Regions from separate parts of the Rhodococcus sp. NPDC078407 genome, predicted to be linked through region 2. Evidence: predicted binding sites of a transcription regulator. Region 2 holds the regulator's gene; each other region holds the start of a gene.
The links. Region 2 encodes LexA, which represses DNA repair genes until DNA is damaged. Its sites were predicted from a motif close to CGAACANNTGTTCG; they were not measured.
Positions count from the first base shown of each region.

Region 1: ACIGGF_RS07170 (HNH endonuclease signature motif containing protein) is a predicted target of LexA. The motif match lies at 6,531-6,544, and genes of this name have one in related genera.
Region 3: ACIGGF_RS24385 (DUF222 domain-containing protein) is a predicted target of LexA. The motif match lies at 6,716-6,729, and genes of this name have one in related genera.

Region 1 covers NZ_JBITUQ010000004.1:261,531-271,232, forward strand. Annotated here, with positions in the region: gene ACIGGF_RS07120 (ABC transporter ATP-binding protein) at 1-138, shown strand, start outside; gene ACIGGF_RS07125 (hypothetical protein) at 135-347, shown strand; gene ACIGGF_RS07130 (ABC transporter permease) at 360-1,547, shown strand; gene ACIGGF_RS07135 (hypothetical protein) at 1,572-1,718, shown strand; gene ACIGGF_RS07140 (GNAT family N-acetyltransferase) at 1,779-2,123, opposite strand; gene ACIGGF_RS07145 (hypothetical protein) at 2,075-2,284, opposite strand; gene ACIGGF_RS07150 (D-2-hydroxyacid dehydrogenase) at 2,353-3,267, shown strand; gene ACIGGF_RS07155 (SRPBCC family protein) at 3,322-3,768, shown strand; gene ACIGGF_RS07160 (Nramp family divalent metal transporter) at 3,762-5,015, opposite strand; gene ACIGGF_RS07165 (molybdopterin-dependent oxidoreductase) at 5,088-6,332, opposite strand; gene ACIGGF_RS07170 (HNH endonuclease signature motif containing protein) at 6,561-7,844, shown strand; gene ACIGGF_RS07175 (lipase family protein) at 7,905-9,203, shown strand; gene ACIGGF_RS07180 (endonuclease/exonuclease/phosphatase family protein) at 9,218-9,702, shown strand, end outside.
Region 2 covers NZ_JBITUQ010000032.1:25,984-35,685, reverse strand. Annotated here, with positions in the region: gene hrpA (ATP-dependent RNA helicase HrpA) at 1-2,609, shown strand, start outside; gene nrdR (transcriptional regulator NrdR) at 2,622-3,086, opposite strand; gene ACIGGF_RS23290 (hypothetical protein) at 3,187-3,639, opposite strand; gene lexA (transcriptional repressor LexA) at 4,037-4,714, shown strand; gene ACIGGF_RS23280 (acyl-CoA dehydrogenase family protein) at 4,793-5,935, opposite strand; gene ACIGGF_RS23275 (uracil-xanthine permease family protein) at 6,089-7,360, opposite strand; gene ACIGGF_RS23270 (phosphoenolpyruvate--protein phosphotransferase) at 7,381-9,111, opposite strand; gene ACIGGF_RS23265 (DeoR/GlpR family DNA-binding transcription regulator) at 9,284-9,702, shown strand, end outside.
Region 3 covers NZ_JBITUQ010000039.1:884-10,585, forward strand. Annotated here, with positions in the region: partial or broken gene ACIGGF_RS24340 (acyl-CoA synthetase) at 1-351, shown strand, start outside; gene ACIGGF_RS24345 (ABC transporter substrate-binding protein) at 397-1,431, shown strand; gene ACIGGF_RS24350 (SDR family NAD(P)-dependent oxidoreductase) at 1,517-2,176, shown strand; gene ACIGGF_RS24355 (OsmC family protein) at 2,381-2,893, shown strand; gene ACIGGF_RS24360 (O-acetylhomoserine aminocarboxypropyltransferase/cysteine synthase family protein) at 2,898-4,196, shown strand; gene ACIGGF_RS24365 (CoA-binding protein) at 4,193-4,678, shown strand; gene ACIGGF_RS24370 (SDR family NAD(P)-dependent oxidoreductase) at 4,683-5,444, opposite strand; gene ACIGGF_RS24375 (DUF1810 domain-containing protein) at 5,538-5,969, shown strand; gene ACIGGF_RS24380 (6,7-dimethyl-8-ribityllumazine synthase) at 5,980-6,432, shown strand; gene ACIGGF_RS24385 (DUF222 domain-containing protein) at 6,744-8,114, shown strand; gene dapD (2,3,4,5-tetrahydropyridine-2,6-dicarboxylate N-succinyltransferase) at 8,216-9,169, opposite strand; gene ACIGGF_RS24395 (hypothetical protein) at 9,351-9,494, shown strand; gene ACIGGF_RS24400 (SMP-30/gluconolactonase/LRE family protein) at 9,541-9,702, shown strand, end outside.

The DNA.
Region 1 (9,702 bases), on a different contig from region 2:
GTCATCACCGGAGGTCGCGTCGTGGCCGCCGGAACCGTGGACGAGGTCCGCGCGGGCGGGAGCCTCGACGACGCCTTCGTTCGCTTGGTCGGTAGTCGGGAGCAGAACCCCGACGGTCTGTCCTGGATGCGCTCGTGACGTCCCTCGGGCGCACCGTCCTGCAGATGCGAACAACGCTCTACCGCAGGCAGTTCCAAGGTGGACAAGCGGCGGTCAAGGTTCTGTTCGGGGCACTGGGACTGGTGTTCGCGGTCGTGGCCTGCGTGTTGTCTGCGCGTAGTGGAGCCTCGCAGGTGTTGGTCGGCGGCACCGCGAGCCTCGGGCTGACCCTGCTGGGCCTGAGCTAAGTACTGTTCCCGGTGCTGTCGGGAATCTCGGACGACAACATCCAACCCCGCCACTTCCAGATGCTGTCGGTGGAACCCGCACGTCTGGCACGTGCATTGTTGACGACGTCGGCAGTCGGCATGGTTGTGCCGCTGACAGCCATTGCGACGGCATCGATCCCGATCTATGCCGTATCGCGTTCTGTCGCAACACTTCCACTTGCCCTGGTGGCCTGGCCTGCGACCGTCGTGCTCTTCGTGACTCTGTCCAGGGTGGTTACCGTGGCGATGTCTCAGCTGTTGAAGAGTCGACGCAGTCGAGAGTTCGCTCTGCTGGCGTTCGGGGCGCTCTTCGGCGGGCTGTACTTCCTGCAGTTCCCTATCACCCAGAACTTCTCTCGGGTGGTGTCGGGTGAGGTGATATGGCCTCTGACGCTGGCACATTCGATTCCCTTCAGCTGGGGAATCACCGGTGTCGATGCTGCGCTGGACGGTAATTGGCTGCTCGCGATCGGCGCAGTGGCGGGTCTGCTGCTTCTCGATGTCGTATTGGTGTGGTCGTGGCAGCGACTTGTCCTGCGGCTCTTCGAGGGACGGGTGTCTGCCTCGTACGGTGCGTCGCGGAAGCAGACGGCAGCGAACGGACGCAACGGCGACACCGGTTGGCGGGCATCGCGGGTCGGCGCGGTGGTGACGCGTGAGCTGGCCCTGTGGCGCGGCGATATGCGTCGTCGAAGTCAGTTGCTGTCGGTCCTCATCTTCGCGGTGCTCGGCGGAATCGGTCCGTTGGTGACCGACTCCATACCGTTCGACGCCGCGTGGGGCGCGTGGATCGTGATCTTCATGGCAATGGGTGCGGGATCGAATCTGTACGGCCTGGACGGCGGTTCGATGTGGCACCTGGTGATGATTCCGCAAGCTCTGCGCGACGACGTCCGTGGTCGGCAGATCGCCTGGCTGATCGTGGCCGCACCCCTTGCGATCGTGTCCACGGCGGTCGTCCGAATCTTCGGTGACCTCGGACTCGACCGGTTGGCAGTCCCCATCTCGGTGACGCTGTCGATGCTCGGCGTCAGCGCTGGGCTCATCGTCGTGATCTCGGTCCGTGCCGCCTACCCGGTCCCTGAACCCACCAAGGCCTTCTCGCTGAACACGCGCGGGTCGTTCAACGGAGGCTCGGTCGCCCTGGTCATGCTGGCAATAGTCGTTCTCGCAGTGTAGGTACTGCCCGCTCTTCTGCTGGCTTTGCTCCTCCCCGGGGCCCTCGCATACCTCTCCGTCCCCGTGGCCGCGGCAGTCGGATGGCTGGGTATGTGGTGGGGTGCGCGGATGGCCGTCGATGCGCTGGTCAGCGACTCCGACAAGATCCTGCACGAGGTGGTGTCACGGTAGCGCGCGGATCGCGCGACAGGGATTACCTACAGCGAAGGTGTGCGACCCATGGCGCACAGGTTACCGATCGATCGACCTCTCGAAGAGTGCGACGCTGAACCATGAACTACCGTCGGCGAATTCGCGCCGACCGACGTGGCGGAAGCCTTGTCTCAGGTAATAGCTGCACAGCTCCGTGTTGGTCTCGGCGCAGTCCAATCTCAGCAGCGATCGCCCTTCGTGACGGGCTCGCCGCGAGGCCGAGTCGAGCATGGATGCGCCAAGTCCGGTTCCCGCTTCATTTCTGTCGATCACCAGGCCGTGCACGTAGCCGGCTCTGTGGTCCTGATCGGGCCAAATGCACGGGTCGGACCAGATCAAACGAAGCGCTCCGACCAGCGGGCCGTCGGGGACGCGTCGGACGATGTGGAACCCCCTGCGTCGATCTGTGCAGCCACGGTCGACAGGGAAACCTCGCGAGGTGCCCATTGGTCGATGTGCCGGGCCGCCAACCAGTCCTCGGCAGCGTGCCGCAGGGCAAGTATCGTTGCCGCGTCAGCGGCAGATGCGAGTTCTACGGTGAGCACTGTGTCATCGTACGGAGGTGGCGGTTCCTGTGGTGAACGTGCTTGTGGTCGAGAGTGTTTCGGACCGAATGGCATTTCCTTCGATCGAGGGTGTTCGGTTCCGTAGCTGCACCATAGCAGAACTGGTCGATGCGGTCGTGTGGGCCGAGGTGCTGTTGTTTCGCACGTTCGAGTCCGTCGATCTGCAGGCTGTGTGGCCCGAGGCCGAGAACCTTCGCTGGATCCACGCGTCGAGCGCAGGAGTCGATCGGCTGCTGGATCCCGTTCTGCGCGAGGGGCCGTGGCTGCTGACCAACTCGGGAGGCATCCTCGATCGCGCGATTGCCGAATACGTCGCCGCAGGCATTCTGGCGTCTGTCAAGAAGCTGCCCCAGGCGTTGCGGCGTCAGCGCGAGCGCGTCTGGGAACACAGATCGACCACCGGAATTCATGGTCGCGCCGCGCTGGTGATCGGCCCGGGTTCGATCGGACGCGAAATCGGACGAGTACTCGGCGCGCTGGGGATGACCGTCGATGCGTCGGGGACGTCCGAACGCCCCGGTGGCGCTGAATTCTCGCGAATCAGAGACGTCGACCAATTACCCACGTATGCCGGTGAATACGACGTGATCGTGCTCGCGGCACCGTTGACCGAGAGGACCCACGGCCTCGTCGATGCCGAGATTCTCGGGGCCATGCGTCCGGAGGCTGGACTGGTCAACATCTCCCGAGGTCCTGTGGTCGACGAGCAGGCCCTGTGCGCGGCGTTGGAAGCCGGAGCTATCGGGTGGGCCGTATTGGATGTGTTCGAGGTCGAGCCGCTCCCGGAAACGAGCCCGTTGTGGAATCTCGACAACGTCATCCTGACTGCACACCTGGCGGGTGACGCCGACGACTTCGCCGAACGGCTCTGGACGTTGTTCGAGGACAACCTGCGGCGATATATGCACGATTCGCCCCTGGTCAACGTGGTGGACAAGCGGATGGGCTATGTCCAGCGGTAGGCCGAACAGGCAAAGTGTGTGTAACACTGCGTAGCGTGTATTAGTGTGGCGCGAGTGCGTGTAATCAATCATTCGGCCATTGCGTCGACCAGTCGGGAGGCGGCTTTCGCCTATCTCGATGACTTCAGTAACGTGCCGCAGTGGATGTTCGGCATCACGCGGTTCGAGCCGACGAGCGAGGTCACGTCCGGTCTCGGGGCCACGTACGACGCGACGATGCAGATCGGCCCCAAGGCGCTCCGGTCCGTGGTTCACGTCACCGAATGGGTCCACAACGAGCGGCTCACGCTCGAGTCGGTCGAGGGCCTGTCGAACTCGTCGACGTGGTCATTCGAGGACGTCGGAGACGGCAAGACCCGATTGGTGGTCGTGTTCCGGTACAGCCTGCCCGGTGGTATCGCCGGTAAATTGCTCGCCGCTGTGGTGGAACCGGTTGTGGGTCAAGCGATCCGCCACACCGAGTCGACCTTGCGGTCCCGGCTGGAAGCGGCCGGTCAGTAAACGTATTTGTCGAGGGCGTCCAGTACCTGGTCGACAGCGAGCCAGGCGAAGAGGAACGCGCAGACACCGAGCGTGAGATTGGTGAACCAGCCGTTGCGCCACTGCCTCGGCACGCGGTCGCTGTTGAGAAGAACGAGCAGAGTCACCGCCAGGAACGGCATGAACACCGCCCCGAGCACCCCGTATGCGAGGACGAGTCCGATGGGCTGATCCAGCCACAGCAGTGCCATCGGCGGGAAGGTCAGCCACGCTACGTACCAACGGAAGTACTTGCCACCGACGCGCGTGTCCGAATGTCCCTGCTCGAGTCCCTTCAGGTTGCCCACGAAGTCTGCGAACATCAGGGAAACCCCGTTCCACACCCCGATGAGGGACGAGAACGACGCAGACCAGAAGCCGATGAGAAAGACGTAGCCGAACACGGTGCCGTAGCGCTCGGCCAGCACATCGGACAGCTGAACCAGACCCTGATCGCCGGTGGAGATGGCGATCTGCGAAGAGTAGAGCAGTTCGGCACCGACGATGAGCATCGCCAGCACGAAGATGCCCGAGATCACGTAGGCCATCGAATTGTCGATCCGCATCACCCGCATGAATTTCGGTGTGATCCAGCCTTTCTCGCGGAGCCAGTAGCCGTATGCGGCGAGCGTGATGGTGCCGCCGACACCGCCGGCGAGGCCGAGGACATACACGATGGAGCCGTCGGGAATGGTGGGCACGATGCCCTTGATGATCGCGGGGACGTTGGGAACCGCCACCACCGCAGCGCCGATCACCGTCACGAACATGATGCCGACGAAAACGGTGATGATCTTCTCGAAGAAGCCGTAGCTACCGAGCCAGATCAGTGCGAAACCGAGGAGTCCGGACGCGATGGCCACGACCTTCAGATCCAAGCCAGGGAACAGCGCGACGATCGGCAATGCGCTCGACGACATCGCCGCAGCACCGTAGACGAATCCCCAGATCACGATGTACGGCGCGAAGTACACCGTCGTCCATCTTCCGAGCGACCGCCAGCCCTGGAATATCGTGTTGCCCGAGGCCAACGTGTAGCGTCCGGCACCCTCCACCAGAACAACTTTCATGACGACGCCGACGATGATGACCCAGAGCAGGGCGTAGCCGTAACGCGAGCCGGCGACCAAAGTCGCGACCAGATCGGCGGCTCCGATACCGGTGGCGGCGACCACCAGTCCGGGGCCGACCACCTTCCACTTCGGGGGCGGTGTGGTCGTCTCGCTCATCGGTTCTCCTCACGTGCCGGCGACTGCTCGGTGGCCTGTGTCACTCTTTACGACACGGCCGGTCGTGGCAAGTCACGGTCGGAACACGATGCGCGCAACCCATTTGGTGTTGTGGACCCCCGGAAGAGCCGGAACGATCACGCGGGCGGGAAATCCGTGATCGAGCGAAAGATCGACACCGTTGACCTTCAAGGCCAGCAGCGAGTTCGGATGCGCCGCTTGGTTTCCCTGCAGTACCGCACGGGTGAACGCGCCGTTCTGCTCCAGCGAGCTCACCTCCGCCGATCGCGGTGCGGGTACGCCTGCCAGCGCGGCGAGTTCGGCCAACGGCACGCCGGTCCACGTCTGTGTGGTGGACCAACCTTCGACGCACGCGATCGGAAGTTCGGCGGTGCGCTGCGGCATCGACAGCAGCCTGCCTCGGGACAATACGATGGGGACCGCGTCCTCGGCTGCGCTGCTGATCGTCAATTGCCAGTCAGCCCCGGTCTGCGCCTCGGTGATGCCCGCAGCCTCGGCCGTTCGGTTGATCTGAAAGTCGTTGGGGCCGTCACCGTACGAACGCCCGCGGGGCAACAGAATCGCCGCCTTGCGCAGCACGCCGCCGAGCGTCTGACCGACCGTCAGCACAGCGACGAACCCCATTCCAGCGGCCACCAAGCCGATGGCACCGCGTCGGGTCATGGTCGCCGGGGCATTGTCGTCGTCCTGCTGATCCGGAGCTTCGTTGCGGGCGCGCAGCACGTCCATCAGCGATTCCGACCTCAGGGTGCGCCACATGAGCGGGACCTTGAGGCACAGGTGGACGAGAAATCCGGAAATGAACACCCAGGCACCGAAGTAGTGGGCGGCGTAGAAGTCGAAACCGAACACGTAGTCGTACTGGATGTTGAGAACACCGGTGACGATCTCGAACAGCAGACCTCCGACCAGTGCCAACAGCGACAGTCTTTCGAGCGCGTGGGCAGGTGACCGCACCGGCGGCAGCTCGACGAGCTTGGGCATCACCGACCACAGTTTGGCGATGACGAGCGGCACGATGATGAGCCCGAGCCCGACGTGCAGGCCCTGCGTGAGTTGATACAGCCAGGCCGGATCGGTGGGCCAGTCGAAGTGCGGCAGCCGTAACCACCCCACGTCACCGGGTCTGGCCTGGCCGAACTGGGGTCCGTAGGCGCTGTACGAGAGCAGCCCCGTCACCGTGATGATCGGCAGTGCAACGAGCAGCACTGCGCCGAACAGCGACGTCAACCATGTTCCCCGCAGCGGACTGCTGAAGCGCGCGAGAGGGTTGCGGTCGTCGGCCATGTAGGGCATTCGCTGCGCCTCCGATGCCGGATGCCTCGTGGCCTGTTCTCGTGCCGTCGGGTCGTCGCTCACGTGCCACCCTTCGTCGGAACCAGCATCTGGTGTCAGTATCGGGCCCAACAGTGAGAAAGCAAGCTCGAGACGTCCCCGCGGGGACGCGTCGGGCCCATCGAGAAGTTTCCTGTCGGTGCCTCGTCGTACATTGCTCGAACATGCATTCGATGAATGGGGGCGTTCATGATCGACATGGCCGAGGTGGGATCCGAGGCGGGGCGGATCGAGACGAGAGATATCGAGACCGAGATCTGCGCTCTGGCCGGTCAGATCGCTGCGGCGTCGGCGCAGTATCTGATTCTGGTGGGTGAGTTCGATTCTCGACGCGGATGGGCCGCCTGGGAAATGCGGTCCTGTGCGCACTGGTTGTCCTGGCGTGCGGGAGTCGATCTGCACACGGCCCGTGAGCAGGTGCGCGTGGCCAAGGCGATGCGTGAGCTGCCGCTGATCACCTCGGCGTACCTGAGCGGCACCATCTCGTACTCCAAGGTGCGCGCGATGACGCGGGTGGCCACGGCCGAGAACGAGGCGTCGTTGCTGCAGAAGGCGCTCGACGCACCCGCTGCGCACATCGAACGTCTCTGCCGCGGTCTGAAGAAGGCAATGCGTCCTACCAGGGGCAATGGCGTCGACCTCGATCCGTGTACCGGGCGGTGGCGGTGGGATGAGGAAGACGGCTCGCTCGTTCTGACTGCACGCTTTCGGCCCGAGGACGGTAAGCGGCTTCTCGCCGCGTTGACCAGGGCAGAGTACGAGCGGACGCGAACCGAGGACGAATCCGAGGGCGACCGGGCAGCCCCTGCACCGCCCAACCCGGTGCCGGCGATGATTGCCATGGCCGAGATGGTCTGCGCTGCGGTGGATTCTCCGGTCGTTTCGCCGGCTGCGGAGGTGTTGGTCCATATCGGCAACAGCACCGAAGCCGGATGCGATCATGCTCATTTCGACGACGGGCCCGGCCTCGACGACGAGACTCTCGCGCAGGTGCTGTGTTCCGCGGTCATGCGAACCGTCGGCCACGGCCGGCTGGGAAAAACTGTGCGGTGGAGTTCGACTGCGAAAGCGCCGGGCCGTACCCAGTTGCGTCAGTTGATCATTCGAGATAGATGCTGCACGGTGCCGGGTTGCGAGCGCACCCGATTCCTGCACGCTCATCACGTCACCTACCGCTCACGGGGAGGTGCCACGTCACTCGACAATCTGGTCCTGCTGTGCGGTGAACACCATCGAGCGCTGCACGACGGGTACTTCTTCATCGACGCCGTCGGTGATCAACGCTTCTCGTTTCACCATCCTTCGGGGATCGCGATGATTCACGCTCCGGTGACCGCCGGTGATGCGGAGGAACTTCGGCGACGATACGACGGGATCGCGCCCGACGCCATCGTCCCGAACTGGGGTGGTGAAGGCCTCGACCTCAGCTACGCGACCGACGTTCTGATCACCAATTGGCAGCAGGCTGCATGAAATGAGGTCGTTGAGGGCAAGTTAGTGTGACGAAGAGACTCGGACAAGAAGCGGTGGCACATGAGCGTCGACAGATCGATGGAGGACGAACAGTCCTGGCCGGTGGAACGAGCACCGATGCGCAGCGACGCGACCAGGCCCGAGGACGATTCCTTCTACGTCGCGCCCGAGGGTTACGAAGCGGCTCGACCGGGGACGATTCTGAGGGTCAGGCCGGTCGAGGTCGCGATGTTCGGTCGGGTGCGTCAACGAGTCGACGCCTGGCAGCTGCTCTACCGCACCGTCGATCTGGGCGGGTTTCCGCAGGCCGGCGTCACGACGGTGTTGCGGCCACAGGATGCCGAGCCGGTGCTGCTGTCGTATCAGTGCGCGATCGACGGCGTTGCGTCCTCGTGTTTCCCGTCCTATGCCCTTCGCCGCGGCGCGAAGGCGTTCGGGGCGGTTCCGCAGTTCGAGTTCCTGCTGGTTCTGCATGCCCTACGCCGTGGGTGGACCATCTCGATTCCGGATCACGAGGGACCCGACGGACACTGGGGTGCGCCGAAGGAACCCGGATTCTGCACACTCGACGCCATTCGTGCTGTGCTGTCGTTCGAGCCGCTCGAGTTGAACGACAGCACGCCGGTCGCACTGTGGGGTTACTCGGGCGGCGGGCTGGCAACGTCCTGGGCGGCGGAGATGGCCCCGGAGTATGCGCCGGAGATCGAGCTGGTCGGTGCCGCACTCGGCTCGCCCGTCGGCGATCCGGCTTCGGCGTTCACCCGGCTCAATGCCACGCTGCACGCAGCATTGCCGACGCTGGTGGTAGCGGGTCTACGGCGCACCTACCCGGATCTGGATCGGGTCGTTCGGCAGTACGTCGACGAGGAGGGGTTGCGCATTCTCGATTCCGTCGAGTCGATGACGACCGTCCGAGCCGTCGCCCGCCTGGCCAAACACGATCTGGACAACTACATCGATATTCCTCTGGCCGACCTGCTCGCGCTGCCCGAGATCGTTCAGGTGTTCCACGACATTCAGCCCGGTCGCATCGCCCCGTCGGTTCCGCTTCTGGTGATCCAAGCGGTACATGACCGAATCATCGCGATCGATGACGTGGATGGGCAGGTCGAGCGGTACAACGAAGCCGGCGCTCACGTGACGTACCTACGAGACCGGCTGAGCGAACACCTGTCGCTGCACCCGCTCGGCGCACCACTGACGTTGGATTGGCTCGCCGATCGATTCGCGGGTGTGCCGGTGCCCGAGCCCTGCACCCGCACGGTGTGGTCCACGGCGTTCTCGTTCGCAGCGGTTCGCGGTCTGGTGTCCCTGACCTGGACAACATTCACCGCGCTCACCCTCGGCGTTCGGGCGTAGCTACCCTCGGACCGATGCAGCGAACCTGGGTACGGATACTCACCGGCACGATCGCAACGTTGGGCATTCTGACCGGGCTGGTGGCGTTGGGTGCCTACTACACCGACACCCGCATCAACGTGCTGATTGCACTGGCGTCGTTCGTTCCGCTGATGTTCATCGCGGTCGCACTCGGTGCCGTCGTGGCACTCGTCGGTAGGCGGTGGATTCTCGCGGGAGTCTCGGCGCTGGTGCTGGCAGCAGGTGCGCTCTCGTACGCCCCGCTGTACACAGCCGACGCGGCACCGAGCGAAGACGGTGTGCGGGTGCGCGTGATGCAAGCGAATCTGATGGTGGGGAGCGCTGATCCGACGTCGGTGGTGGATCAGGCGCGCGAAAACACCGTCGACGTCGTCACGATCCAGGAATTGACCGATGCGTCGGTGATCGGCCTGCGTGACGCCGGGATGGACGAGCTCTTTCCCTACAGTTTTCTGCGGCCGTACGCGACGGGCGGCGG
Region 2 (9,702 bases):
GCACCAACCTGGCCTCGGTCATCCTGCAGATGACCGCCCTCGGGCTCGGCAAGATCGACGCATTCCCCTTCGTCGAACCGCCGGACCCGCGCAGCATCCGAGACGGGATCGGACTCCTCGAAGAACTCGGGGCGTTGAAGCCGGCAACCAAGGGCGGCACCGCGGAGCTCACCCCCATCGGCCGTGAACTCTCGGCGCTGCCGGTCGATCCCCGTATGGCTCGAATGCTCGTCGAGGCCAACGGCAACGGCTCGCTGCGCGACGCATTGGTGGTCGTGGCGGCCCTGTCCATTCAGGACGTTCGGGAGCGACCTGCCGAGCATCAGCAGGCGGCGGACGAGAAACACGCCCGATTCGCAGTGGAGAACTCGGACTTCCTGGCCTACGTCAAGCTGTGGACGTATCTTCGCGAACAACGTAACGAGCTGTCGTCCAACCAGTTTCGACGCATGTGCCGTACCGAGTTTCTACACTACCTGCGAATTCGCGAGTGGCAGGATCTCCATGGCCAACTCCGTCAGATCACCCGTGGGCTCGGCTGGACCGTGCCCGACGCGGACTCCACCGAGACAGCGCTCCACCAATCGCTGCTGTCGGGACTGCTGTCGCACGTAGGACTGCGAGAGGGTGACAAGCGCGAGTTCCTGGGTGCCCGCGGCGCACACTTCGCAATCTTCCCCGGATCGGGGCTGTTCAAGAAGCCCCCGCGATGGGTCATGGCCGCCGAATTGGTCGAGACCGGACGCCTGTGGGGCCGAATGGCTGCTCGCATCGAACCCGAATGGGCCGAGCGGCTCGCACCGCACTTGGTCAAGCGCACGTACTCCGAACCGCACTGGTCCATCAAGCGCGAATCGGCGATGGCCTACGAGCGGGTGACGCTGTACGGAATTCCGCTGGTCACCCAGCGACCGGTGAACTACCACCGTATCGACGCCGAAGCGTCACGGGAATTGTTCATCAGACATGCGCTGGTGGAGGGCGAATGGAAAACCCAGCACGCGTTCTTCCACAAGAACCGGGCGCTACTGGACGACGTCGGTGAACTCGAACACCGCGCCCGGCGACGCGACATCGTCGTCGACGACGACGCGCTGTTCGACTTCTACGACGCACGTATCGCACCGGAAGCTGTCTCGGCCCGGCACTTCGACACGTGGTGGAAGAAGGCACGCAGGCAGAATCCACACCTACTCGACTTCACGACCGACACAGTCGTCAACTCCGACGCGGCCTCGGTGCTCACGGGGGCGTATCCCGACGCCTGGCGACAGGGCGAGATCCAGTTTCCGTTGACCTATCAGTTCGAGCCGGGCACTGCGGCCGACGGAGTCACCGCGCGTATTCCGATTGCTCTGCTCGCTCAGGTGCAGCCAGTGGGATTCGATTGGCTGGTTCCGGGGATGCGCGCAGAGTTGGTGACGGCACTGATCAAGTCGCTTCCGAAACCGTTGCGCCGCAACGTCGTTCCTGCCCCCGACTTCGCCGCCGCGGCGTTGGCGGTCATGAGGCCGCGTGCCGAGACTCTGGTGACGGCGTTGGCCCGCGAGCTGTCGAGGGCCGCACAGTGCCACATCACCGCGAAGGACTTCGACACAGCAGCGCTGCCCGACCACCTGAAGATGACGTTCGCGGCCGTCGACCCGGCAGGAAAAGTGTTGGGGAGCGACAAAGATCTGACCGCGCTGCGCGCCCGTCTGTCCGGCGAAGTCGGTCGTCAGGTTGCGAGTGCGGTCGGCGACGCGGAACGCGCACCCACTCTCGCGTGGACCTCGGGCACGTTGGGCCGACTGGAGTCGACCGTCACCCGTGATGTGGGCGGACAGAAGGTCACCGGGTACCCGGCCCTCGTACCGGAAGGACCGGGCGTGGCGGTACGAGTGCTGAGCACACCCGCCCAACAGCGAGCAGCGATGCGCTCCGGTACCCGCACTCTGCTGTTGTCGACGGCACCGAAAGGTACGAAAGCTCTGCTGGCCGGTCTCCCGACTGCGGAACGCCTGGCCCTCGGGCAGAATCCGTACGGCGGAGTCGATGCCCTCCTGGAGGAATGCCGAGTTCTGGCGGTCGAGGAGGCAATGGACGCGCACGGTGGGCCGGTTCGGGATCCGGAGGCCTTCGAGAGACTACGAGCATCGGTCAACGCCGAGGTTCCGCAGCGCACTGCCGCGGCGCTCGCCCTCGTTCGCCCTGTATTGACGGGCGCTCTTGCCGTATCGGGACAACTGCAGACGGCCTCCGGTGAGCCTGCCGAGGATGTCCGCGAACAGCTCGCAGGATTGGTTTTTCGCGGCTTCATCACCGAATTCGGCTCTCGCAGGCTCGCGGACTTGCCCCGATATCTGGCTGCGGCAACCAAGAGGCTGGCCACGCTTCCGAGCAGTGCAGGGCGTGATGCGGCTGCGATGGACGTACTCGACCGCGTCTACGCCTCGTACGGACGGCTACTGGATTCGCTTCCGGACAGCAGAAAGTCCAGCGCCGGTGTGCAGGAACTGTTCTGGATGATCGAAGAACTGCGGGTAGGGCTGTTCGCCCAAGGAATTCGGACGGCGTACCCGGTCTCGGAGAAACGCATCGAGAAGGCGATCGCGGATCAAGCGCGCTGACGAACCGGGCCGTCAGTCGATGTCGGCAGACTCTCGGTGCTTACGCAGCTCGTGAATTTCCTTCTCGAAATCCTCGGCCGAGCTGAACGATCGGTACACGGACGCAAATCGCAGATACGCGACCTCGTCCAGGTCGCGAAGCGGGCCGAGAATGGCCAAGCCCACCTCGTTGCTGGGAATCTCGGCGGAACCGGCGGCGCGAATGGCATCTTCCACCTGCTGAGCCAGGAGATTGAGTGCGTCGTTGTCGACATCTCTCCCCTGGCAGGCCCGGCGTACGCCTTTGACCACTTTCTCGCGGCTGAACGGTTCGGTGACGCCACTGCGCTTCACGACAGCGAGCACTGCGGCCTCGACCGTGGTGAAGCGACGACCGCATTCCGGGCAGGAGCGACGACGGCGGATTGCCTGCCCCTCGTCCATTTCGCGCGAATCGACCACGCGCGAGTCGGGGTGCCTGCAGAACGGGCAATGCATGAAGGAGCCTCCGTCGTAGCCGATGCTCCGACGTCGAACATCTCGGTCGGGGCAGTCAGTCGAGGATACTCAGTCATGACGCACGCAGTGGGACCGGTGGTCATCCGACAGGCGCATACTCGACCACAGCTCCGTCGTGCACCTCGACCACACCGGCCGGCTGCGCGCCGGCATCCGGTGACACGGCCCGGAGATTGGCGATACCGATCAGGCCGGCGGCCACGACGACGACTGCCAGCACCCACAACACCATCGATCGCATCCGAACGGACTGACCGGCGAAGTGCGCCGAGGTCTCGTCGAACTCGCGATCTGCCGCCTCGCGATCGGTGACGTCGGTCCACGACGGCTCCAGCACCGGCAGGCACGGAGTCGTCCGCGCCTCGCGTATCTCGACGGAACTGCGCATCTCGACGGAACTGCGCATCTCGATGGAACTCCGCAGCGCGGGACGAGCACGGCGGCGACGCTCGACGACGGTGGACCGGGTACGGACACCTGCAGTGGTGGGACGATCGGTGGTGATGGTCATCGGAACCTCGTCTTCGCTCATTGGATCGATTGTTCGATCAGGCGTTCGATGGACGCTTGTTCGAAGTTCTATCACGAGCCTCCGACAAAGTCTGTAGAAAACGCGACACGAGTCGAACAGATGTTTGATTCAACAGCTGATACACGCTAGATTCGTGTCAGAAACCACACGCCACACGAGTCGACACCATCAACTCCAGTCCGCGCAGACAGAACCACGCAGACCGGATCCAGAACACCAGCAGGAGGCCGACAGCATGAAGGACCAGACCTCGACGAGGTCGACCACGGGTGCCGAGACGACGGGTTCCAAGACGACGGGTTCCAAGACGACGGGTTCCAAGACGACGGGTTCCAAGACGACCGCCACCACGAAGGTCGCGGCAGGGAAACCGGCCGCGGAGCCGACGCCCAAGGCCATGGAGGTCGGCACCGACATCAGCGCCGGCCTGACGGAGCGTCAGCGCAAAGTGCTCGAGGTCATCAGAGCATCGGTGACCGAGCGTGGCTACCCGCCCAGCATTCGCGAGATCGGCGACGCCGTCGGCCTGACATCGACGTCGTCGGTGGCCCATCAGCTGCGGACTCTGGAGCGGAAGGGATTTCTGCGGCGCGACGCCAACCGCCCCCGCGCGGTCGACGTACGGGGCCTCGACGAGGTGCAGGCAGATCAAGCCGCGGCCGCGGTCGACGGTTCGTCCGAGGAACAGGACCGGTTGCCGACGCCCACGTTCGTTCCCGTTCTGGGTCGCATTGCCGCCGGTGGACCGATTCTTGCCGAGGAAGCCGTCGAGGATGTGTTTCCACTCCCCCGCGAGCTGGTCGGTCAGGGTTCTCTGTTCCTGCTGAAGGTCGTCGGTGAGTCGATGATCGACGCGGCCATCTGTGACGGCGACTGGGTGGTGGTTCGGCAACAGTCCGTGGCGGACAACGGCGATATCGTGGCGGCCATGATCGACGGCGAGGCCACCGTCAAGACGTTCAAGCGATCCAAGGGCGAGGTGTGGCTCATGCCGCACAATCCATTGTTCGAGCCGATTCCGGGCAACAACGCGGCAATCCTGGGCAAGGTCGTCACCGTGATGCGCAAGCTCTGAACTCTGTTCGGACACAACGAAGAAGGGCCGCAGCACACACGCTGCGGCCCTTCTCGTCGGTCCTGAACGATCAGCGGATCACAGATTCAATCCGCGACCGATGATCTCCTTCATGATCTCGGTGGTGCCGCCGTAGATGGTCTGGACGCGAGAGTCCATGTATGCCTTGGCGATCGGGTATTCCTTCATGTAGCCGTAGCCGCCGTGCAGCTGCAGGCACCGGTCGATCAACTTGACCTGATTCTCGGTGGTCCACCACTTCGCCATCGCGGCTTCCTGGACGGTCAACTTGTCGTCGTTGAGCAGTTCGATGAACTTGTCCACCATGATGCGGGTGGCTGTGGTCTCGGTTGCCAACTCCGCCAACACGAAACGGGTGTTCTGGAACTTGCCGATCGACTTACCGAACGCCTTGCGGTCGCGGCAGTACTGGATGGTCATGTCCAGTGCCGATTCCATGGCCGCCGCGGCGACGACGGCGATCGACAGCCGCTCCTGGGGAAGGTTCTGCATGAGGTAGATGAAGCCCATGCCTTCTTCGCCGAGCAGGTTGGCTGCGGGCACTCGAACGTCCGTGAAGCTCAGTTCCGCTGTGTCCTGGGCCTTCATACCGATCTTGTCGAGATTGCGGCCACGCTCGAAGCCGGGCATATCGCGCTCGACGACCAACAGGCTGAAGCCCTGGGCACCCTTTTCCGGGTCGGTGCAGGCCACGACGATGATGAGATCGGCGTTGATTCCGTTGGTGATGAACGTCTTCGACCCGTTCAGCACCCAGTCGTCGCCGTCGCGGACGGCCTTGGTCTTGATGCCCTGCAGGTCGCTGCCGGTGCCCGGCTCGGTCATGGCGATCGCGGTGATCAGCTCACCCGAGCAGAATCCGGGGAGCCAACGCTGCTTCTGCTCGTCGTTGGCCAACTCGATGAAGTACGGCGCGACGACGTCGTTGTGCAGTGTGAAGCCGATGCCGCTGTAGCCGCCGCGGGTGGTTTCCTCGGTGACGATGGCGTTGTAGCGGAAGTCCTTGACTCCGCCGCCGCCGAACTCCTCCGGCGCAGCAGTTCCGAGGAAGCCCTGCTTACCGGCCTCGACCCAGACGCCGCGGTCGACGATGTTCTGCTCTTCCCACTTCGCGTGATTGGGCGCTACGTGCTGTTCGAGAAACTTCCGGTACGACTCCCGGAACAGCTCGTGCTCGGGCTCGAAAAGTGTGCGTTCCACGCAGATCTCCTTGTTCGATGCGCACCGTCGTCGACCACGAGAAAGGGGTGTCACAGCGCGGTCGTCGGTGCGACTGACGTCACCGTTCAACAGTACGTTCGCAGTGCACCGGGGGTCGATGACCAAAACGCGCGCGATCCGTGACCGCCCTCGCTAGCTCCGCCTGCCCGTTCTGCCTCGGGCGAGCGCCGAGACGATCGGGTAGCCGATCAGGATTCCGAGCGAGCCCCACGCGATACCGCCGAGTTCCACCGAGCCGACCGACAGCGTCAGGTCACCGATACCCGCGACGAGCGCCGCGGCGACCACCATGAGATTGACCGGATCGGTGAAGTCGACCTTCGCGTCGGTCCAGATGCGAACGCCCAGCAGTCCGATGAGCCCGTACAGAACCAATGTTGCGCCGCCGATGACGCCGTCGGGCACGGTGAAGATCAGGGCACCGAACTTGGGCGAGAACGCCAGCACGATCGCGGTGACGGCCGCGACCCAATACGCCGCCGTCGAATAGACGCGGGTGGCCGCCATGACGCCGATGTTCTCGGCGTACGTGGTGGTACCCGAACCACCACCGACTCCGGCCAGCGTGGTGGCCAGGCCGTCGGCGATCAGTGCATCACCGGCTACGTCGTCGAGGTTCTTGCCGGTCATTGCCGCTACGGCCTTGACGTGGCCCACGTTCTCGGCGACGAGGACGATCACCACCGGCAGTGCCACCAGAATCACCGAGAGCTCGAACGTTGGTCCGCGGAACTCGGGCAGGCCGATCCAGCTCGCCGCGTCCAGCGCGTCGAGCCGGGCTTGCGCGATGCCACCGGTGACAGCGGCGAACACCCAGCCCACGACGACACCGACGAGAATTCCGAGCCGGCCGACCAGCCCTGGTCCGACCGCTGTGGCCAGCAGGATGGCGACCAGCGTGACGGCGGCGATCAGAGGTTGCGCCTCGAACGACGTGGTTGCGGCCGGAGCGAGGTTGAGCCCGATGAGCACCACCACGGCACCGGTCACGACAGGAGGCATCGCGGCGTCCAACACGCGTCGGCCTGCGACCTTGACGACGACACCGATGGCGGCAAGAACGAGACCTACGCACAGAACTGCACCGAGCTGAGCAGCCGGGCCGTCGGCCTGGGTGGCACCGAGAGGTGCCAGGAATGCAAAGGACGATCCGAGGTAGCTCGGCACCCGGCCCCTGGTGATCACGAGGAACAGGACCGTTCCGATACCCGAGAACAGCAGCGTTGTCGAGACCGGGAAGCCGGTGATCGTCGGGACCAGCAGCGTCGCGCCGAACATCGCGACGACGTGCTGCATGCCGATCCCGATGGTGCGCGGCCAGGTCAACCGCTCGTCCGGTGCCACCACCGCTCCGGCCTCGACGGTTCGTCCGTTTCCGTGCAGCGCCCAACCCAGATTTCTCATGATGGCAAGAGACTATTGCGTCAGCCGAGGATCGCGCTCACTGCCTCACGGGCGGCGGCGGTGCTGTCGGTTTTCAGGGCAGCAGCAGCTGCGGCCTTGCACTGATCGAGGGTGACCGTTGCCAACTTGGAACCCACGTGTGCGACGGCAGCCGACGCAGCGGACAGGGACGTGATGCCCAACCCCACCAACACGCACGCCAGGAGCGGATCGGCAGCGGCCTCGCCACACACACCGACGGGCTTGCCGACTTTGACACCGGCCGCTGCGGTGTGAGCCACGAGCGCCAACACCGCCGGTTGCCACGGGTCGGTCAGCCCGGCGAGCTGCGCAGACATCCGGTCCGCGGCCATCGTGTACTGAGCCAGATCGTTGGTGCCGATGGACAGGAAGTCCACGTGCTCGAGGATGTGTTCGGCGAGCAGAGCCGCGGCGGGAATCTCGATCATCACGCCGGGGGTGAGGCCCCGCTCGCGGACGTCGGCGGCGAAGTCCTTCGCCTCCAGCGCGGTCGCGATCATCGGAGCCATCACCCACGGGGAGGAGTCGGTGGCCTTGGCGGCTGCTGCGATCCCGTCGAGCTGGCGGTACAGAATGCCGCGATCCGCCTCGGCGATGCGAATACCGCGAATTCCCAGTGCCGGGTTGGCCTCGTCGGGATGGGTGGCGAACCGCAGCGGCTTGTCCGAGCCTGCGTCGAGAGTGCGCACGACGACCTTCATGCCTGCGAAGGCATCGAGCACCTGGCCGTAGATCTCGGCCTGCTCGTCGACGGTCGGTTCCACATCGCGGTCCAGGAAGCACAGTTCGGTACGGAACAGTCCGACGCCGTCGGCTGCACTCGATCGCGCGGCGCGGGCACCTGCCCCGTCCTGCACGTTGGCGAGGATGTCGACCGCATGGCCGTCGGCGGTGGTGCCCGGACCCGTCCACTTCGATACCCGGTCGAGCTCGTCGCGGGCGGAGATCACTGCAGCGCGGGCGGACTCGGCGTCCGGTTCGAGGTCGATGCGGCCACTGGTTCCGTCGACGGACGCGTGCGTGCCCGCGGCGATGTCGTCGAGCCCCGCCACCGCGACGATGCATGGGATACCGAGCTGGCGGGCGATGATTGCCGTGTGGCTGGTCGGGCCGCCGAGCGAGGTAGCGAGTCCGACGATGAGGGTGGGGTCGAGGCCGGCGGTATCGGCGGGTGCGAGATCGTCGGCGAACAGCACCGACGGTTCTTCCGGCACCGGAACACCGGGCTCCGGAACGCCGAGGATCTCGGCGATGACGCGATCGCGGATATCACGCAGGTCGGTCACCCGCTCGGCCATCAGTCCGCCGAGCTGGGTGAACATAGCCGCGAACTTCTCGGTGGCTGCTGCGGTTGCGGTGACGGCAGAGCTGCCCTTGGCGATGGAGGAGCGCGCCGCACCGAGCCAGCCGCGATCCGTTGCCATCGCGGCATTGGCCGAGAGGACCTCCGACGCAGCTCCCGTCGCCAGCTCTGCGCGACCGCGCAGTCGAGTGGCGACGGCATTCGCGGCGGCATCGAACACCGCCTTCTCGGATTCGCGGTCCGCCTCGGCCACCTCGCCGGTATCGGCGGGAATGGACGGGCGGGCACCGGGGCGGATGACAGGGCCGTATCCGACACCGGGTACGACGGGCGTACCGCGCAGCGTCGTCTGCGCCGCTCCGGTCCCGGCGGCATCAACTGTCGTGCCTGCGTGTCCGGTCGACGCGGTGCTGACCGATCCCGTCATGTGGTCCTCCTCGGATCTTGCGTGAACAAAAGATCATCGCATCTGTTCGGCGAGCTGTGGCGCGCTCATTTTCTCGCCTGTGTTGTGACCGAGATTACTCCAAAGCCTTGACATGTCAACACACACGGGCGTAAAACAACATAAAGCAACATCAACTCGGAAGGAGACGCAGGTGTACGCCGAAGAAAGACAGCACGCGATCGCCGAACTGATCAGCACGCACGGCCGCGTCTCCGTCAACGATCTCTCCGCCACGTACGGCGTCACCACCGAAACCGTGCGACGCGATCTCGCCACCCTCGATCGACTGGGAGTGGTGCGGCGCGTTCACGGTGGAGCCGTACCCGCATCTGCGCTGACGACGCTCGAGCCCGGCGTCTCCGAGCGAGAGTTCACCCGCGCCGATCAGAAGGATGCAATAGCAGCTGCAGCGCTGGCCTTCCTGCCACCGGTCGGCGGAAGCGCGGTGTTCGACGCGGGCACCACCACAGGACGGCTCGCGGGCCTACTGCCGCACGATCGCGAACTGACACTGGTGACCAACTCGGTGCCGATCGCAGCCCGGGCCGCAACCATGCCGGCCGTCAACCT
Region 3 (9,702 bases), on a different contig from region 2:
TTCGACACCGGAGACGTCGCCGTCATCGAGCCCGACGGCTTCCATCGCATCGTCGGACGTGCGTCGACCGACTTGATCAAAACCGGCGGCTACCGCGTCGGCGCGGGGGAGATCGAGACCGTGCTGCTCGGCCATCCGAGCGTCGACGAGGTCGCTGTGGTCGGCCTACCCGACGACGATCTGGGCCAGCGAATCGTGGCGTTCGTCGTCGGAACGGACGTCGAGGATCGGGTGCTCATCGATCTGGTGGCCGCCGAGCTGTCGATTCACAAGCGTCCGCGCGAGATTCGCGTCGTCGACTCACTCCCGCGTAACGCGATGGGGAAGGTGCAGAAGAAGCTGCTCGGCTGACCTCGGCTTGACGGCATAGGTTAGGCATGCCTACTGTTCTGGCTCATGACCGCACCTGCCCCGGAACTCACCCCCTACGTCGACGCCTTCACAATCGATGCGGCGACGCGTCGTGAATTCCTCATCGGCAGTGTCGCCCTCGCGGCCCTGATTGCCGGATGCGGCAGCAATGAGGAACAGCCCACGGACGACGGGGCAGGCGATGGCTATCCCCGCACGATCGTCGACGATGCCGGTGAGTCCGTCGTGATCGACCGTCGACCCCAGCGGGTGGCCTGTGTGGCCAACCTGTGGGATCTCGACACGGTGCTCGCGCTCGGTGTCGTGCCCGTGCAGTTCGGGGTGCGGGCGGGCTTCGCCGACATGATCGGCGCTCCGGACCGGTCGTGGCAGTGGCACGAGAACGCGCTGACCGAACTCGGCGGGACCAGTGAACGGATCTCCCTCGGCGAGTCGATCGACGTCGAGCGCATCGCTGCCGCCGAACCGGATCTCATCATCGGAGACGACGGAGTGGCCGATTCTCGTTCCCAGCTCGAATCGCTGGCCCCGGTGGTCCAGATCGCGTACTTCGATTGGCGTCGCAACCTGCAGATGATCGGCGACGCACTCGACCGGCGAGACCGCGCCGACGAGCTCATCGTCGAGACCGAGGCGAAGATGTCTGCCGCGCTCGACGGGCTCGACGTCGGCGGTGCCACGGTCGGCTTGATCGCCGCCTACGACACGTCGATGTTCTACGGGCTCGGTCACGAGTCGATCCCCGCCGTGGATCTGTTCCAGCGGGCCGGGTTCGCCACGGTGGCTGCTCTGTCCGACGGAGCGACCGCCGACGCACCGCGCCCGGAGTTCTCCGCCGAGAACGCCGACATTCTTGCCGATGCCGACGTGCTCGTCGTGTTCGACTTCGGCTCGGCGGGAATCGTCGATACCGGCTTGTTCACGTCGCTGCCGAGCGTGAAAGCCGGCAGGGTAGTAGTGCTCGAGCAAGGCGAAGTGGCACAGGGCTTCTCGACGTTGAGTCCGCTCAATCTCGACATCTGTATCGATGTGGTTCGCCGCGCAGCCGAACTTCTCTGATTGCATGCCGAGGGGATTGTTGTGGGATGACCCACGGTCGACGCCGTCGTCAGCGAGAGTGGGAGACGGCGGCTAAGTTCGAGGAATGACCACACTCGATGGCGCACGCATTCTCGTATTCGGTGCCAGTGGCGGTCTCGGCGGTCCCATCGTCGAGCAGCTCGCGAAAGCCGGTGCCCGCTTGACGGTGAGCGGTCGGAGCATCGAGTCGGACCATCACACGGCCAATGCCGATCTGACCCTGCCGGATTCGGCTCGCTCGGTGGTCGCGAAGGCCGTCGAACACCACGGCGGACTGGACGGGATCGTCATCGCCGCGGGTGTGGTGGCGTTCGGGCCCGTGACCGATGTGGACGACGACACCGTCGACGAACTGTTGCTGCTCAACTACCTTGCGCCGCTGCGAGTTCTGCGAGAGGCGCTGACAACCCTGGACCAGGGCGGGTTCGTGCTCAACATCAGTGCCGTCGTGGCCGACAAGCCGATGCCGAACATGGGGGCGTATTCGGCGAGCAAGGCCGCGGTCACTGCACTGCTGAAAAGCGTTCGTACAGAAGCTCGTAAGTCGAAGATCAGGATCGTCGACGTACGTCCACCGCATACCGAGACGGGACTGGCCACGCGTCCGATCTCCGGCGAGGCACCGAAGTTGCCGACGGGTCTGACTCCCGAATCCGTCGCGGCACGGATCGTCGCTGCGATCACCGACGACGAAACCGATGTCGGCGCGGACCAGTTCTCGTAGGCGAAAGATTCCTAGGCTATTGTCGGCATCGTGACCGAAACACATGTGACCGACGCGGGCAGAAGGCTCGTGCGTCGTCGCACCATCGATTTCGGTCTCGTCTGCACTTCTTCCTGTTCGTAACTGTCGATCGAACCCATCCCCGACGAGCATTTCCTGCTCCTCGGGCAGTTCCGGCAACCCTCGAAACGAACAGGACCTTCCATGACCACATCTGTTTCCCATCTCGGCGGCGTCATCGCTGCCACCGACGACGCAGTGCAGGCCGACCCCAAGAATGCCCAGGCGGTATTCCGGGCCTCGGCCACCGCGCACGACGCCGTCGCCAGCACCATCACTCTCGGTAAGTTCAGCGTCGAGGTCGACGAGCCACCGGCCCTCGGCGGCGCCAACACGGCCGCCAACCCGGTCGAGTACTACCTGGCGTCGCTGCTGTCCTGCCAGGTGGTCACGTACCGCGTCTGGGCCGAGAAGCTCGGTATCGTCGTCGACGACGTCAAGGCCAAGGCCGAGGGTGATCTCGACGTGCGCGGGTTCTTCGGTTTCGACGACGAAGTGCGTCCCGGATTCGGCGAGGTGCGGGTCGTCGTCACGGTCACCGGCCCGGAGACCCGGGAACGGTACGAGGAACTACAGCAGGCCGTCGATGATCACTGCCCTGTGCTGGACCTGACGCGCAACCCCACCCCGGTCCACACCGTTCTCGAAATCGGCTGACGCCGTGAGCGAGCGGACATTCGGCCTGCGTACCAGAGCAATTCACGCCGGAGCGAGGCCTGATCCTTCCACCGGATCGCGTGCCGTGCCGATCTACCAGACGGCGAGCTACGTGTTCGAGAATTCGGCGGACGCAGGCGATCTGTTCGCTCTGCAAAAATACGGGAACGTCTACAGCCGTATCGGAAACCCGACCGTCGCCGCCTTCGAGGAGCGCATCGCGAGTCTCGAAGGCGGCATCGGGGCGGTCGCGTTCGCCAGCGGGTTGGCGGCCGAGTTCGCTGTGTTCGCCGCCCTCGCCGGCACCGGGGACCACATTGTCGCGGCGGCCGGCCTCTACGGCGGTACGGTGACGCAACTCGACGTCACACTCCGGCGTTTCGGTGTGGACACGACGTTCGTGCCGGGTACCAATCCGGCGGATTACGCAGCAGCAGTGACGGATTCGACCAAGCTGATCTACGCCGAGGTCATCGGTAATCCGTCCGGCGAGATCGCCGATCTCGAGGGCCTTGCGGACGTGGCGCATGAGCACGGAATTCCGTTGGTGGTCGACGCAACCATGGCCACGCCGTGGCTGAGCCGACCCATCGAGTTCGGTGCCGACATCGTGATCCACTCGGCTACCAAGTTTCTCGGCGGGCATGGATCGACGCTGGGCGGCGTGGTGGTCGAATCCGGTCGATTCGACTGGGGCTCGGGCAAATTCCCGCAGATGACCGAGCCGGTGGCATCGTATGGGGGCCTGTCGTGGTGGGGAAACTTCGGCGAGTACGGCTTTCTGACCAAGTTGCGCAGCGAGCAACTGCGCGATATCGGCGGTGCGTTGGCACCGCAATCGGCTTTCACCTTGATTCAAGGTGTCGAGACGCTGCCGCAGCGCATGGACGCTCACGTTGCCAATGCTCGCGTCGTCGCCGAGTGGCTCGAACAGGATCCGCGGATCGACTACGTGAGATGGGCCGGTCTGCCCGGCCATTCACACCACGAGCGATCCCAGAAATATCTGCCCGCCGGTCCTGGTGCGGTGTTCGCCTTCGGCATCGTAGGTGGTCGGGACGCCGGCCGGACATTCGTCGAGAGTGTCCAGATTGCCAGCCACGTCGCCAACATCGGTGATGTGCGCACCCTGGTGATCCATCCGGCCAGCACCACCCACCGCCAACTCAGCGATGATCAGTTGGGCGGCGCGGGGGTGGGGCCGGAACTGATTCGGATCAGTGTCGGCCTCGAAGACATCGACGACATTCTCTGGGACCTGGATCAGGCATTGTCGCTGGCAACAGGAAAGGCGGGGTCATGAGCGAACGTACCTGGCAGGGGCCCTCCGCTCAGGAACGCCAGCGCATCATGCGAGAGACCACGACGGTCGCGATCGTCGGTGCGTCCAAGAACCCCTCGCGGGCATCGTATTTCGTCAACCGCTACCTGTCGTCGACGAGCAACTACGAGATCTTCCTGGTCAATCCGACCATCACCGACATCGAGGGAACAACCGTCTATCCGACGCTTGCAGACCTGCCGAAGGCCCCGGACCTTGTCGACGTATTTCGCAAGTACGACGACCTTCCCAAGGTGCTCGCGGAAACCATTGCGGTGCAGGCCAAGACGATCTGGCTTCAGCTGGGGCTGTGGCACGAGCAGGTGGCCCGCGACGCCGAAGCAGCTGGATTGAACGTCGTCATGGATCGGTGCCTCAAGATCGAACACGCGCGATTCAACGGCGGGCTGCATCTGGCCGGATTCGATACGGGAGTGATCGATTCGCGTCGTACCCGCGGTTAGCGGTTCATGCTTTCAAGAGACGGCCGCTGATCACAGTTGCCAACGCGCGTGGGGCCAAACGCACACTGCCGGCACTGAACTTGTTGGACAGGCCGGACACGACGCTCGCGGGAGTACGGCGAGAATCCAACGCGCGCAGGGCCGTCGAGACAACCTGCTCGGAGGTCTGGAAATTGCCTACCGCAGCGTCGCCGGTTCCGAGGACGTCGAAGAATTCGGTGCGCGTCGGGCCGGGGGAGAGGGCGAGGATCTTCAGCGGTGAGCGGCGGTGCTCGTAGGCGAGCGCCTCGGTGAAGTTCAACACGAACGCTTTGGTCGCCCCGTACACGGCCATGTTCGGTGTGGGTTGGTACGCGGCAGTACTCGCGATGTTGATCAGTGCGCCGGTCAGGTTCGGTAGAAATGCGTGTGTGAGGTCTACCAGGGCGCTGACGTTCAGTGCGATCTCAGCGGCGATGCGCGCGGAATCCTCGTCGGTGAACTTTCCGTGCGTTCCGAAGCCGGCATTGTTGACGAGGCTCGTGGGGGTAATTCCCTTGTTCGCTAGCGTGTTTCGTAGAGATCTGCCGACGCCGGGGACGCCCAGATCCATCGCCACCGCGGTGGCCGTGACGCCGTACTCGGTCTCGATCCTCGTTGCGAGGGTGTTCAGCCGATCGGCGCGCCGCGCCACGAGGACGACGTTCTCGCCGCGTGCTGCGAATCGGGTGGCGAATTCCTCGCCGAGGCCTGAGCTTGCTCCGGTGATGAGCACTGTGGAAGTCATGGGTTCCAATGTAGGCAGTGTCGATGTACTGGGTCTGTCGGGGACGCGGCATCGATCCGATGTGCCGCCTTCTTCCCGACTAAGTTGGATTGCATGAGCGAATACGACCTGCAACGCTTCGTCGACGCCCAAGACCCGGTGTGGAACGCGGTGACGCGTGAGTTGAAGGCGGGGCGGAAGCAGACACACTGGATGTGGTTCGTGTTTCCGCAGTTGGCCGGGCTGGGACGCAGCGCCACCGCTCAGCATTTCGGCATTGCGGATATGACCGAGGCAGAGCTGTACTTGTCGCACGAAGTGCTGGGACCGCGACTGACGAAGGCGTCTCGGCTGGTAACCGCTGTCGAGGGGCGGACGGTCGACGAGATTTTCGGCTATCCGGACAATCTGAAGTTGCATTCGTCGATGACACTTTTCGCCGAAGCCGCCCATGGTCCGTCCGCGTTCGGCGACGTATTGCAAAAATACTTCGCCGGTGAATTCGATGGTCGGACACTCGACTTGCTGGACGAGCGATACCGCTAGCATCGCACCCATGACCACTCCACTCGCCGGATCCATTGCCTTCGTCCACGCCAGCTGGCACCTGGACATCGTCGACCGAGCGCGTGTGGGATTCGCCGCTGAACTCGAGCAGCTCGGAAACGACGCAACGGTCGACGTCTTCGAGGTGCCCGGCGCGTTCGAGATTCCGCTCCACGCGCAGCGGCTCGCCAGAACCGGAAAGTACGCAGCGATCGTTGCCGCCGCACTGGTCGTCGACGGCGGAATCTATCGACACGACTTCGTCGAAACGGCCGTCATCGACGGACTGATGCGAGTGCAGCTCGACACCGATGTCCCGGTGTTCTCGGTGGTGCTCACCCCACACCATTTCCACGAACACGCCGACCACACCGAGTTCTTCACCGCGCACTTGGAGAAAAAGGGTGCCGAGGCGGCGCGGGCTGTCGTCAAAACCCTGACGTCGTTGGGGACCATCGGCTGACGGCAGGGTCGGAGACCAGCGAATTCGAGTTGTGGGAGATATCCCCAGCGACCTACTGCTGACTTACAAACTGCCGCTCGACGACAGGCGCACCCGCAGGGTCGCACAGTTGCAGCGTCGAGACGGGATTGGAAGGTCCTTTGTCACCAGGGAACCGTCGTGGCGGGTCGTCAGTCGTGATGTGGGGCGAAGTGATTTGACCGTTAACACATGCCACCGACAGGTTTTGATTCACGAATCTTCCTGCACAGCAATAGTTTTCGATTCAACAATGGTTGCCAGTCGAACGCATGTTCGATACGCTTGCACCTATGACGACGGAGATCTGGCAACTGAGCGAGAGCGAACTGCTCGCCGACGCTGCCGCGGTCTCCCATGACATTCAGTTGTTGGAAGCTCGGCGGATTGCTTTGGTCGCCGAGATCGACATCCGCGTCTCCCGGGAGAAGCTCGGCTTCCCCGGCCCCGCAGGCTGGCTCACCTCCACCACCCTGCTCACACCGAGCAAAGCGCACAAAGTCGTGGCCCTGGCCCGCGGACTGAAGAACTTCCCCGACATCGCCGACGCCGTCAACACCGGCAGCATCTCCGTCGACCACGCCGCCCTGATCCTCGACTTCGCCGAAACGCCACCGAAAGAACTCCCCCAACAAGGCCAAGACGACGCCAGAGCGGCACTGTTGACGTCCGCGACCGGACCCGAAGCCCGCACCGGACCACTACGCGCAGCGATCACCCGCCTCCACGACACCTTCGGAGGCAAAACCCCACCCGCCGAGGACACCGACCGCAACGAACTCTTCGCCTCCACCACCCTCAACGGACGCCTGGTAGCGAAGATGGATTTCGACGCCGTCACCGGCGAAAAACTACTCACCGCACTCTCCCCGCTCACCGCACCCCGCCCCGCAGCTGACGGCACCCCCGACGACCGCAGTCCCGCCAGACGGCGCGCCGATGCTTTCGGGCACATCCTCGACCGCTACCTCGCTATGAGCGATCGCCCCACCGAAGGTGGGGAGAAACCACACATCAACCTGCACATTCGGTTGCAGGACCTCCAGAGCCTGGGCGGTCAGAACAGTGACGACATCACCGACGACGAAACCACCCGCGCTGCAGCACAATCCAACAACGCCGCCGAAGGGGACGCAGTCGAGAACGACACCGCCACCGGACCCGGCAACCAGGCCCGTTCAGCGACCGCGGACCGTGGCGCGTATCGCGACTTGTTCGGCGACGGCTCCAGCGTCGGCTGGCTGCCCTGGATGGGGCCGCTCTCCCGCAACACCTCCCGTCAACTGGCCTGCGACTGCCTTTTGACCGCCATCGTCATGGACGAGAACGGCAACCCCCTCAACCTCGCTCGCACCGCCCGCACCGTCACCGCGAAACAGAAACGCGCCCTCACCGCCCGCGATCACGGGTGTGCATTCCCCGGCTGCGGGAAACCCGCCGCTTGGACCGAAGGGCACCATATTCGGCACTGGACCGACGGCGGACCGACCGACATGAACAACCTGGTTCTGCTCTGCGGATTCCACCACCGCCTGATCCATCATTCGGATTGGGAAGTGTTCATCGGCACCGATCAACACCCCTGGTTCGTACCCCCGGCATCCGTGGACCCCACCCGGCAACCGAGACGATCCCACGCCCGAGCCGGCCCCCACATCGCGTAAGCCCCGCACTCGAACCGCACCAAAACAAGCCAGCCCCGCACCGAGAACACGGTGCGGGGCTGGAAGAGGTTGCCAGTAAACCTGTTACGAGAAGGGAGCGGTCAGTCGTTGGCGTGCAACGCTGCGTTCAGTTCGACGCCCGTGCCCTTCCACGGGACTACCTCGACCGCACCCGAGAGTGAGTTGCGGCGGAACAGCAGGTTGGACTTTCCGGTCAGCGTCGCCGCCTTGACCACAGTGCCGTCCGGTCCACTGACCTTCGTGCCCGCGGTGATGTACAGCCCCGCCTCGACGACGCAGTCGTCACCGAGCGAGATGCCGAGCCCGGAGTTGGCACCCAGCAGGCAGCTCTTACCGACGGAGATGACGTTCTTGCCGCCACCGGAGAGCGTGCCCATGATCGACGCGCCGCCGCCCACGTCGGAACCGTCGCCCACGACGACGCCTGCGGAGATTCTGCCCTCGACCATCGAGTTGCCGAGCGTTCCTGCGTTGAAGTTGACGAAGCCCTCGTGCATGACGGTCGTCCCGCTGGCCAGGTGCGCGCCCAGACGAACGCGATCGGCGTCGGCGATACGAACGCCGGTGGGGACGACGTAATCGACCAGGCGCGGGAACTTGTCGACGCCGTAGACGGTGACCGGACCGCGGGCACGAAGTTTCGCGCGCACCGTCTCGAAGCCCTCGACCGCTGCAGGCCCGAAGTTGGTCCACACCACGTTGGCGAGCAGACCGAACAGGCCGTCGAGGTTCTGGCCGTGCGGCTCGACCAATCGGTGCGACAGCAGATGCAGACGCAGATACGCATCGTGCGCGTCGACCGGGGCGTCGTCGAGCGAGGCGATGCTGGTGCGTACCGCGACCACCTCTACGCCGCGCGCCTCGTCCGGTCCGACGAGAGCAGCCAAGTGCTCCGGGATGTCCGACCCCTCGAGCCGAATGGTGCCGGATTCGAATCCCGACCCGAGCTCGGGGCTCGGAAACCAGGTGTCCAGAACGACACCCGACGTCGTGATGTTGGCAAGACCGATTGCTGATGCTCCCTGTGCGCTCACGGCAGGAAGGATACGCGGTGGGTCCCGCGAGGTGGTTCGCCCGTCAGCACAGGTGCAGGGACTGTTTCGTGGATGCGATCCTGACGCCCAGTCGGTTCGTTACCGATTCGACTGTCGAGTGTGATCGCATCGGGATGCGGGCGGACGGTCGAGCACCGAGCAAGCTGACAGAGTGTCACCGGTGACCACCCGAGCCGGCTCGCGCAGCCGTGGCCCAACCGCAGCAATAGCCGAGGGTTTCTCGTTCACCGGATTGGTCATGGCCACGGCCGCGACGATCGTCCTCGGAATCGCGTTGGGTTTGGTTGTCGTAGGGCCGTGGTAGACATGCCCATCGGTTGACAGGGGGTCGCCGAGTCTGGGGGGACGTCATGAGTTCTAGCTGGTCCACACGTACGCGTTCGGCAGTGACGGTGATCGCTGCGGCGCTGATGGCCGTGAGCAGTGCCGTCGTCGGTTCGGGTACCGCCGCTGCCGATCCGAACTGCCTCGGAGCCGGCGGTTCTTCGGCCGTGGTCGCGCGGATCCCCGGG